DNA from 2 places in the Paenarthrobacter sp. NEAU-H11 genome. Region 1 is predicted to be linked to the other one. Evidence: riboswitches for the same ligand, from Rfam matches in the RefSeq annotation. Region 1 holds a riboswitch; the other holds the start of a gene.

Evidence for each region. Region 1 has a riboswitch for cyclic di-AMP ahead of ACQ3DC_RS18010 (hypothetical protein). Riboswitches for the same ligand answer to the same signal wherever they lie in the genome.
Region 2: linked by a shared signal. The riboswitch ahead of ACQ3DC_RS09355 (M23 family metallopeptidase) and the one ahead of ACQ3DC_RS18010 (hypothetical protein) in region 1 are both predicted to bind cyclic di-AMP.

What each region holds. Positions count from the first base shown of each region.
Region 1 covers NZ_JBNZGA010000017.1:80,948-85,353, forward strand. The annotation lists gene ACQ3DC_RS18000 (response regulator transcription factor) at 1-212, shown strand, start outside; gene ACQ3DC_RS18005 (HAMP domain-containing sensor histidine kinase) at 220-1,746, shown strand; cyclic di-AMP (ydaO/yuaA leader) riboswitch at 1,842-2,002, shown strand; gene ACQ3DC_RS18010 (hypothetical protein) at 2,008-2,703, shown strand; gene ACQ3DC_RS18015 (glyoxalase superfamily protein) at 2,719-3,108, opposite strand; gene upp (uracil phosphoribosyltransferase) at 3,169-3,804, opposite strand; gene ACQ3DC_RS18025 (phosphatase PAP2 family protein) at 3,817-4,406, opposite strand, start outside.
Region 2 covers NZ_JBNZGA010000006.1:25,733-30,138, forward strand. The annotation lists gene ACQ3DC_RS09340 (DUF3027 domain-containing protein) at 1-161, shown strand, start outside; gene serC (phosphoserine transaminase) at 227-1,357, opposite strand; gene ACQ3DC_RS09350 (metal-dependent transcriptional regulator) at 1,638-2,330, shown strand; cyclic di-AMP (ydaO/yuaA leader) riboswitch at 2,474-2,691, shown strand; gene ACQ3DC_RS09355 (M23 family metallopeptidase) at 2,702-3,523, shown strand; cyclic di-AMP (ydaO/yuaA leader) riboswitch at 3,652-3,833, shown strand; gene ACQ3DC_RS09360 (C40 family peptidase) at 3,904-4,406, shown strand, end outside.

The DNA.
Region 1 (4,406 bases):
AGTTCGAGCTGCTGCGCTACCTCATGGAGAACCCAAAGCGCGTCATCAGCAAGGCCCAGATCCTGGACCGGGTGTGGAACTACGACTTCGGCGGGCAGGCAAACATCGTGGAACTCTACATCTCCTACCTGCGCAAGAAAGTGGACGCCGTGCACCCGCCCATGATCCACACCGTGCGGGGCGCCGGGTACGTCATCAAGCCGGCGGAGTAGGCGCGCCATGACCTCCGTGCACACCGCGGAGCCGCAGCCCCGGCGCTGGCTCAAACCCGCCACCTGGCACTTGCGCACACGCCTTATCCTGCTGGCCATGGCGCTGTTGATCGCCATCTGCGGTGCGGTGGGCGTAGCCAGCTACGCCTCGATGGACTCCTTCCTCACCCGCCAGCTGGACGAGCAGCTGAGCCAGGCCGCAGCCCGCTCCAACGATCCCGGCCGGCCTCCCTCCGGCGGCTTCAACGGCAGGGACCCCCTGGATTCCCGCGGACAAAGCGTGGGAACACTGAACGCCCGCATCCTCAACGGCCAGGTCAACAGCGCCGGCTTCCTGGCCCCGGACACTACGCGCTCTGCGCTGTCCTCCGAGGACAAGCAGGTCCTGCTCGCACTGGCCACCGATGCCCGGCCCGTTGACCGCACGCTCTCAAACGGTGACTACCGGCTGATTGCGGTCAAGACCAGTTTCGGTGACGTCCTGGTCACAGGGCTCCCCCTGGCCGCCAAGGAGAGCACGCTGACGTCCCTGGTGTGGACCTTCGTGTTCGTCTCGCTGGGCGGGTTGCTCCTGATCGGGCTGGTGGGCACGGTCCTGATCCGCCGCACCATGAAGCCCCTTGAACAGCTCTCCGAGGTGGCCACCCGGGTTTCGCAGCTGCCCCTGGACGCCGGCGAGGTGGCACTTGCCGTTCGCGTCCCGCCGTCGAACTCCAACCCTGGAACTGAGGTGGGCAGCGTGGGGCACGCGCTGAACCTCATGCTGGACAACGTTGCGAATGCGCTGCAGGCGCGGCAGAAGAGCGAGACCAAGGTCCGGCAGTTCGTGGCTGACGCCTCCCATGAGCTGCGCACGCCGCTGACCGCCATCCGCGGCTACACCGAACTGATGAGAATGACGGAAAACTTCACTCCGGACGGGGAGAAGTCGCTGGCACGGGTGCAAAGCCAGTCGGAACGGATGACCGCTTTGGTGGAGGATCTCCTACTGCTCGCGCGGCTCGACGAGGGCCAGCCGCTGAAGCTTGCCGAGGTGGACCTGACCCAGCTGGTGGTGGAAGGCGTCAGCGATGAGAAGGTCATGGCGCCAGGGCACACCTGGCGGCTGGAGCTCCCCGACGAGCCGGTGGTGGTGAACGGGGATCCGTCCCAGCTGCGGCAGGTGCTGATGAACCTGCTCTCCAACGCCCGCAAGCACACCCCTCCGGGAACCACGGTGGTAACGGGGGTGGAGAAAACGCCGGAGGGCGCCGCAGTGGTGACCGTAACGGACGACGGCGGCGGCATACCGCCGGAGTTCGTGGACCAGGTCTTCGCCCGGTTTGCCCGCGCAGACGCGGCACGTGCGGGGACCAGCGCGCCCGGCGCGTCCGCCGCTGAAGGAACCAGCGGTTTGGGCTTGTCCATCGTCGAGTCCATTGTTGAGGCCCACGGCGGACGGGTAACGGTGACGTCGCAACCCGGCCGCACGCAGTTCGCCCTGCGGCTACCCCTCATGCGGGGAATGGCACAAGGCGGCGCGCCGTCATCGTGACCTCCGTTACCAAAATGTGACTTATGCGCTGAACTCCTGTACCGTCGAATGGGTGCGGTCCCCGTTCGGGCCGCATATCCCGGGTTGACGCCAAGCTCTGCCACTTCCCGGATTCCTCTTGAACAACGGCAGAGGCGGGGGACCCACCGTCCCGGGCACTGACTGCCCTTGGGGTTAAGCCTGCACGTGTTTTTTCCGTGCGGCCGGATGCCCTCATCCGAACCCGACAGCTAACTCCGCAGGTGTGAGAGGCGATCTATTATGTCCAAGTTCCTTGTAAAACCACGCCCGAATTCAGGCACGGATGCACGCTCCACGCGTGCAGCAGGCAAATTCCCCTCCGTCGGCCGGCGCGCCGGACTGCTGGCAGCATCCTGCGCCCTCCTTGTTGGAGTTGGCGCTGCGGGCCAGGCCACCGACACGGGTGCCCGCGTGGCAGCCACCGGGGCGCAGGCTTCGGAGTCCCATTCCAAGCTGAGCATGGAGCAGAGCGAAATCCGGGCCAACCCTGCGCCTGAGCCCGCAGCCGAGCAGATCAACGTTGTCCCGCAGGCAGCCGAACCTGCTCCCGTTGCCGAGCCCGCACCGGCTCCGGCGCCGGAACCCGCTCCGGCCCCGGCACCCGAGCCCGCACCCGTCGTCGCGGTTAATGATCCCGCAGGCGCCCAGGCGTACGCCGCAGGCCAGCTGGCTTCCTATGGCTGGGCTCCGGACCAGATGCAGTGCCTGCAGACCCTCTGGACCAAGGAATCGGACTGGACCACCACGGCCACCAACCCGAGCAGCGGCGCCTACGGCATCGTCCAGTCCCTGCCGGCTGAGAAGATGGCCAGCGCCGGAGCCGACTACCTCACCAACTACCGCACGCAGATTAACTGGGGCCTGAACTACATCCAGGAGCGCTACCAGTCGCCGTGTGGTGCACTGAACTTCCACTTGTCGAACAACTGGTACTAGGCGGGATGCAGTAACCTACTTCTGCTGCTCCCCCGCGTCCCGGCCGGGGATGTACTGGACGGCCCACCGGTTCCCGTCCGGATCAGCGAAGTACACAAAATGGCCCCAGTCCTGTACGTCCACTTCGCTCACGTCCACCCCGTTGCCCTTCAGGTGCTCGTAGGCAGCCTGGATGTCGCTGACCACGAGCTGGAGGTTGGAGCCGGTACCCGGAGGCGCGTCCGTGAGCCCTTCCCCGATGCAGATGGAGCAGGCTGAGCCGGGAGGGGTCAGCTGGACAAAGCGGATGGATTCCGTGGGCCGCTGATCGAAATCGGCATTGAACCCCACCTTGTTGACGTAGAAATCCTTGGCCCGGTCCACGTCGGACACAGGGACAAACACCAGTTCCAGTTTCCAGTCCATCCGCACAGGCTAGCCCTGCGGCCGGGAACAGGAAAGGCCTGGCTTTAGCCTGCGATGTCCTTAGCCTGCGATGCCGTACAGCCGGTCGCCTGCGTCGCCGAGGCCGGGAACGATGTAGGACTTCTCGTTGAGCCTTTCGTCGATGGAGGCCAGCACGATGGTGACGTTGGCGCCGGAGAGTTCTTCCTCCAGCTTCGCCAGTCCCTCCGGAGCGGCAAGCAGGCAGATGCAGGTGACATCAGAGGCGCCGCGCTTGAACAGGAACTTGATGGCTTCGCGCAGCGTCCCGCCGGTGGCCAGCATGGGGTCCAGAACGAAGATCTGCCGGTCGGTAAGGTCCTCAGGCAGGCGCTCGGCGTACGTGATGATGTCCAGGGTTTCCTCGTCACGGGCCATGCCGAGGAAGCCCACTTCAGCTGTGGGGACGAGCTTGGTCATGCCCTCGAGCATTCCAAGGCCCGCGCGCAGGATGGGCACCACCAGCGGGGTGGGCTTGGTGAACGCCGTGCCCACGGTGGTGCTGACGGGCGTTTCGATGGTGACGGGCTCGGTGCGGACCTCGCGCGTTGCCTCGTAGGCGAGGAGCGTCACCAGCTCCTCCGTCAGCTGCCGGAAGACCGGGGACGGAGTGTTTTTGTCGCGGAGGACAGTGAGCTTATGGGCGACCAGCGGGTGGTCCACAACGAGAGTGCGCATTGGTCAAAACTATCACCCGGCCGCCGGCCCCCTCCCCGGCCGTTCGCCGCTGGCCTCCGGCTCCCCGGTGTGGTCCTCGCGGAGGACGGGGTGTTCAAACGTGGGCGCAGGGCCCGCGTGCTCGCGGCGGCGTATCAGGTGGAACAGCCGGTGGGCGAGGATCACCATGGACACCCACGCAAGGCCAAGGAACCAGCCGGCCATCACATCGGTCAACCAATGGTGTCCCAGGAAAACCCTGCTCAGGCCCATGGCGATGATGAAGATGGCTCCGGCCGTTATCGCGGCGATCCTAGCCCACAGGATTTGGAACTGGAGGCACATCAGATAGACCAGGACGCCTATCACCACTGTTGTGTTCAGCGTGTGTCCGCTGGGGAAGGACGGTGTGGTTTCATAGGGGGGCACCGCCTCCGAATGGTCCGGGCGGGTCCTGCCGACCAGTCGCTTGCCGAGGGTGGTTGCAGTTGTGGAAACGAGGGCAGCGCCGCCCACCAGGACGATGGGCCGCCACGTCCTGCTCAGTAATGTCAGCCACGCGGTGAGGATGCTGGCGAGAATGGGCATGCCGATCCCCCCGCCCACGTTGGTAAAGCCGGTGG
Region 2 (4,406 bases), on a different contig from region 1:
TCCTTGCCCCGGAATGGGTGCCGTGGGCGGAACGTGTCAGACCCGAGGACGAGCAGGAGCCGGATCAGGTGCCGGCCCAGGAGCCGGAACAGGGCCCGGAATCCGGGGAGGAAAAGCCCGGGGACGGTGGACAGCCCGGCGACGAAGCAAGGACTTCCTGACCACACACGAACGGCGCCGTCCGGGATGATCCCGGGCGGCGCCGTCGTACGTTAAGGCTGCCGGCCTACTTGCGCAGTTCGCCCACCACGTAGTCGATGCTCGCCAGCAGGGCAGAGACGTCGGACGGCTCGATGGCCACAAACGTGGCGATGCGCAGCTGGTTGCGGCCCAGCTTCCGGTACGGCTCGGTGTCCACGATGCCGTTGGCCCGCAGGACCTTGGCCACCACGGTCGCGTCCACTGAATCGTCGAAGTCAATCGTGGCGATTACGTTGGAGCGCTCGTCCGGGTTGGCGACGAACGGCGTGGCGAATTCGGAGGACTCCGCCCAGCTGTAGATGCGTCCGGCAGAATCTGCAGTCCGCGCCGAAGCGAAGTCAAGCCCGCCGTTCGCGTTCAGCCACTGCACCTGGGCGTCCAGGGTCACCAGGGTGGACAGCGACGGCGTGTTGTAGGTCTGGTTCAGGCGGGAGTTGTCAATGGCCGTCTGGAGGTCCAGGAAGTCCGGGATCCAGCGGCTGGTGGACTTGATCCGGGCCGCGCGCTCCAGTGCAGCCGGCGAGAACAGGCCAAGCCACAGCCCGCCGTCGGAGGCAAAGTTTTTCTGCGGGGCGAAGTAGTAGACGTCGCTCTCCGCCACGTCGACGTCCAGGCCGCCGGCTGCCGACGTCGCGTCAATAAGGACCAGTGAGCCCTCATCCGCGCCTGCCACGCGCTTCACGGGGGCGGACACGCCAGTGGACGTCTCGTTCTGCGGCCAGGCATAGGCATCAACGCCCGCCTCAGCCTGCGCAGCAGGGCGGGTTCCCGGCTCGGATTTGACGATGGAGGAGGCATCCAGGAAAGGAGCCTTGTTGGTGGCTGCCGCGAATTTCGAGCCGAATTCACCGAATGAGAGGTGCTGCGCTTTCTTCTCCACCAGGCCGAAGCTGGCGACGTCCCAGAACGCCGTGGAACCGCCCACGCCCAGCACCACCTCATAGCCTTCCGGGGCACGGAAGAACTGGCTCAGGCCTTCGCGTACGGACCCCACCAGGTTCTTGACCGGTGCCTGCCGGTGGGACGTTCCCAGGATGGTCTTCGATGCGGCGGACAAGGCATCGATCTGCTCCTGCCGGACTTTGGAGGGACCGGCGCCGAACCGCCCGTCCTTGGGCAGGAGGTCGGCGGGAATAGTGATGCTGGTTTCGCTCACAGGTGCTCCAATTTCGGCGTGGACGGGGTGTTGGTCCGGACGGATGTGGGTGCCAGGCAGTCGCGGCGACTGTGACTCGGGCCCTCCCTCATTCTGCCTGAACAGCTGTTTCAGCGGGAACCGGGGCCGTCATAGTCCAGACATTGAGACAGGGCCCCTGCCCGCGCCGTCAACTATTCGGACAAACTCAAAATAGGCTAAGCTTTCCAACGGACCACGCTGCATGTGAAGGCGGTACGGTGGGACAACGCAAGGTACTGCGCTCGAGGAGCTGAGCTGGATGACGGATCTGATCGACACTACGGAGATGTACCTTCGGACCATCTTGGAGCTTGAGGAAGAAAACATCGTTGCCCTCCGGGCCCGGATCGCGGAGCGGCTGCGCCACTCCGGGCCCACTGTGTCGCAGACCATCGGCAGGATGGAACGGGACGGCCTGGTGGTTGTCTCCGGAGATCGGCACCTTGAACTCACGGAGGTGGGCCGGAAGCGCGCCACCGAAGTCATGCGGAAGCACAGGTTGGCGGAGCGGCTCCTGGCCGATGTCATCGGGCTGGACTGGGCCTACGTCCATGACGAAGCCTGCCGCTGGGAGCACGTCATGAGCGAACGGGTGGAACGGCGCATTTACGAAATGCTGAACCATCCCACTGAGTCCCCGTATGGCAATCCCATCCCGGGATTGGCGGCCCTCGGGGGCGAGGCGCAGGCCGCTGCGGACGCGGCGGTCAGCCTGCTTGAGGCCATGAAGACCTACGGCCCGACGTCTGAGGTGACAGTCAGCCGCCTGGCAGAGCCGATCCAGGTGGAACCCGAGTTGTTGGTCCAGCTTGATGAAGGCGGAATCCGGCCCGGTGCCTCGGTCTCGCTGGAGCGGGTGGGGGAGTACATTTCGGTCCGCGTCCCGGGCATCGAAGGGGCCCTGGAGCTGCCGCCGGAAGTCGCGGCGCACGTCTTCGTGGCCGTACGCTAGGGACCGCTGGAGGCCTCCCGGCTACCCCAACGGGTGCCGGTTACGCAAAGATAACGGAATTGTTACTTTGGGACTTTTGCCCCTATAGTTAAACCCAAGCGTTGATACTAAAGCGTTACCTGATCTGGAGCCGAGCTCTGCCAGCGGATCAGGTGCACGAGTCATTACTGGCAGAGGCGGGGGAACCACAAACGGCAGCCGGGGGACTGCCTTGGGGTGAAGTCCGTCAGCAGCAAGCCTCTTCCAGTGAAGGATCCTCCGTGGATACCTCTGTGCCGAAGCTTGCTTACGGCGGACCGGGTCTTTGAACTCTCTGACCCGAATCCGACAGCTAACTTCGCAGGCTTTCCAGAGAGGAACCCTTCTTGTCCATGCAGACCCCCAGGGGACGCCGCCGCGCAGCGGTGCCCGCTTCGACGCCGCGGGTTGTTGAAGTCATCACCACGGAACGCCCCCGCGATCCCCACCGTGATGCGCGCCGCCGTCGTGGTCCCTTCCGCCAAGTCACCGAGTTCGCTGCTGCGAGCGGAATCGGCCAGAAGGCCGGAATCGCACTCGCAGCCACAGGCCTGGTGCTGACCGTGACGGTGCCGGCCACCAGCCCCGTGATGGCCACCGACGCTCCCGGTGTTACTCCGATGGCAGCCTCAGCCGTCACGCCGCAGCCGCAGATCTCAGCCGAGGCCGGTGCCCAGATCGATTTCAGCCGTTCCGCCGTGGTCACCCAGGCGGATCCGGACGGCAAGCTCAAGCAGCTTCTCAGTGCCCAGTCCGCCGGCTCGGTGTCACGTGCTGCCTCGGCAGGAAGCCTCGGCGCTCCACTGGCCACGCTGACCACAGCGTCCCCCTTCGGCTACCGCGTCAGCCCGATCACCGGTGGCTCAGGCGACTTCCACCGCGGCCAGGACTATGTGGCCCAGTGCGGTACGTCGGTCTTCGCTGCCGCCACCGGTACCGTGACCTTCGTGGGCTGGCACCAGTTCGGCGGCGGAAACCGCGTTGTGGTGGACCACGGCAACGGCCTGGAAACCACGTACAACCACCTCTCCTCCTTCAGCGTGAGGGAGGGGCAGACCGTCTCGCGCGGGGACGTAATTGCCCTTAGCGGGACCACGGGCGCCTCCACGGGCTGCCACCTCCACTTCGAGGTGCAGGTCAACGGCGAAGTGGTCGATCCGACTGGCTGGCTGTAGTCAAGTGACGGTGAACTATCAGATGATCGTGACTTGCCGTGACCTGAATGTGACATTCACTCAAAACTGCTGTACCGTCTAACTCGCGTCAACTTTTCCGAAGTTGACGCTCTTGTGCGGATTGCCTAACTCTGCCACCGCTCAAGGTCCGTTCGCATTTCATCGTCTGGCAGGGGCGGGGGAACCAATTTTGGTCTTGGCTTTGGCTAAGACCTTGGGGTTAAGTCGCAAAACTTCCTTGGAAGCAGCGCGGCCGGGTGACTCCCATCCGAATCCGACAGCTCACCTCGCAGGCATTGGGAGAGGCTACCTTCGTGTCTTCACGCAATAATTCTGCGCGCCACCGTGCGCAAACGGTTCGTACCAACCCCTTGGACACTATGTCCAAGGCTGTTAGTGCCAATGCCGGGACAGTAGGTCGCCAGGCTGCCGTTATCGCCGCAGCTTCCGGTCTTATCCTCAGCATGGGCCTGCCCGCCAACGCAGCGGACACCACCGCTGGTGTTTCCGCTTCCACCGAGTCCGGCTCCGCGCAGGCTGCCCTGGCAGTCACCGCAGCCCCCACGGCCACCGTGTCGTTCGAGCGGCCCGTGGTCAAGACCACTGCCGCCCCGAAGCCGGAGCGGGTGCGCCCACAGTCCACCGCCACGGAAACGGGCGCAGCGTCGAGTTCGGAGTCTGCAGCGGACAAGCTGGCCAAGACTGTCTCTTCCGCTTCCACCTCAGGCATTGCTGCCATCGCCTACACGGGCATTGGCAGCCCCTACGTCTGGGGCGGCACCAGCCCGGTCACCGGATGGGACTGCTCCGGCTTCACCCAGTGGGTTTACGCCCAGGCCGGCATCAGCATCCCCCGCGTCAACGCCTGGACTGCCATGACCCC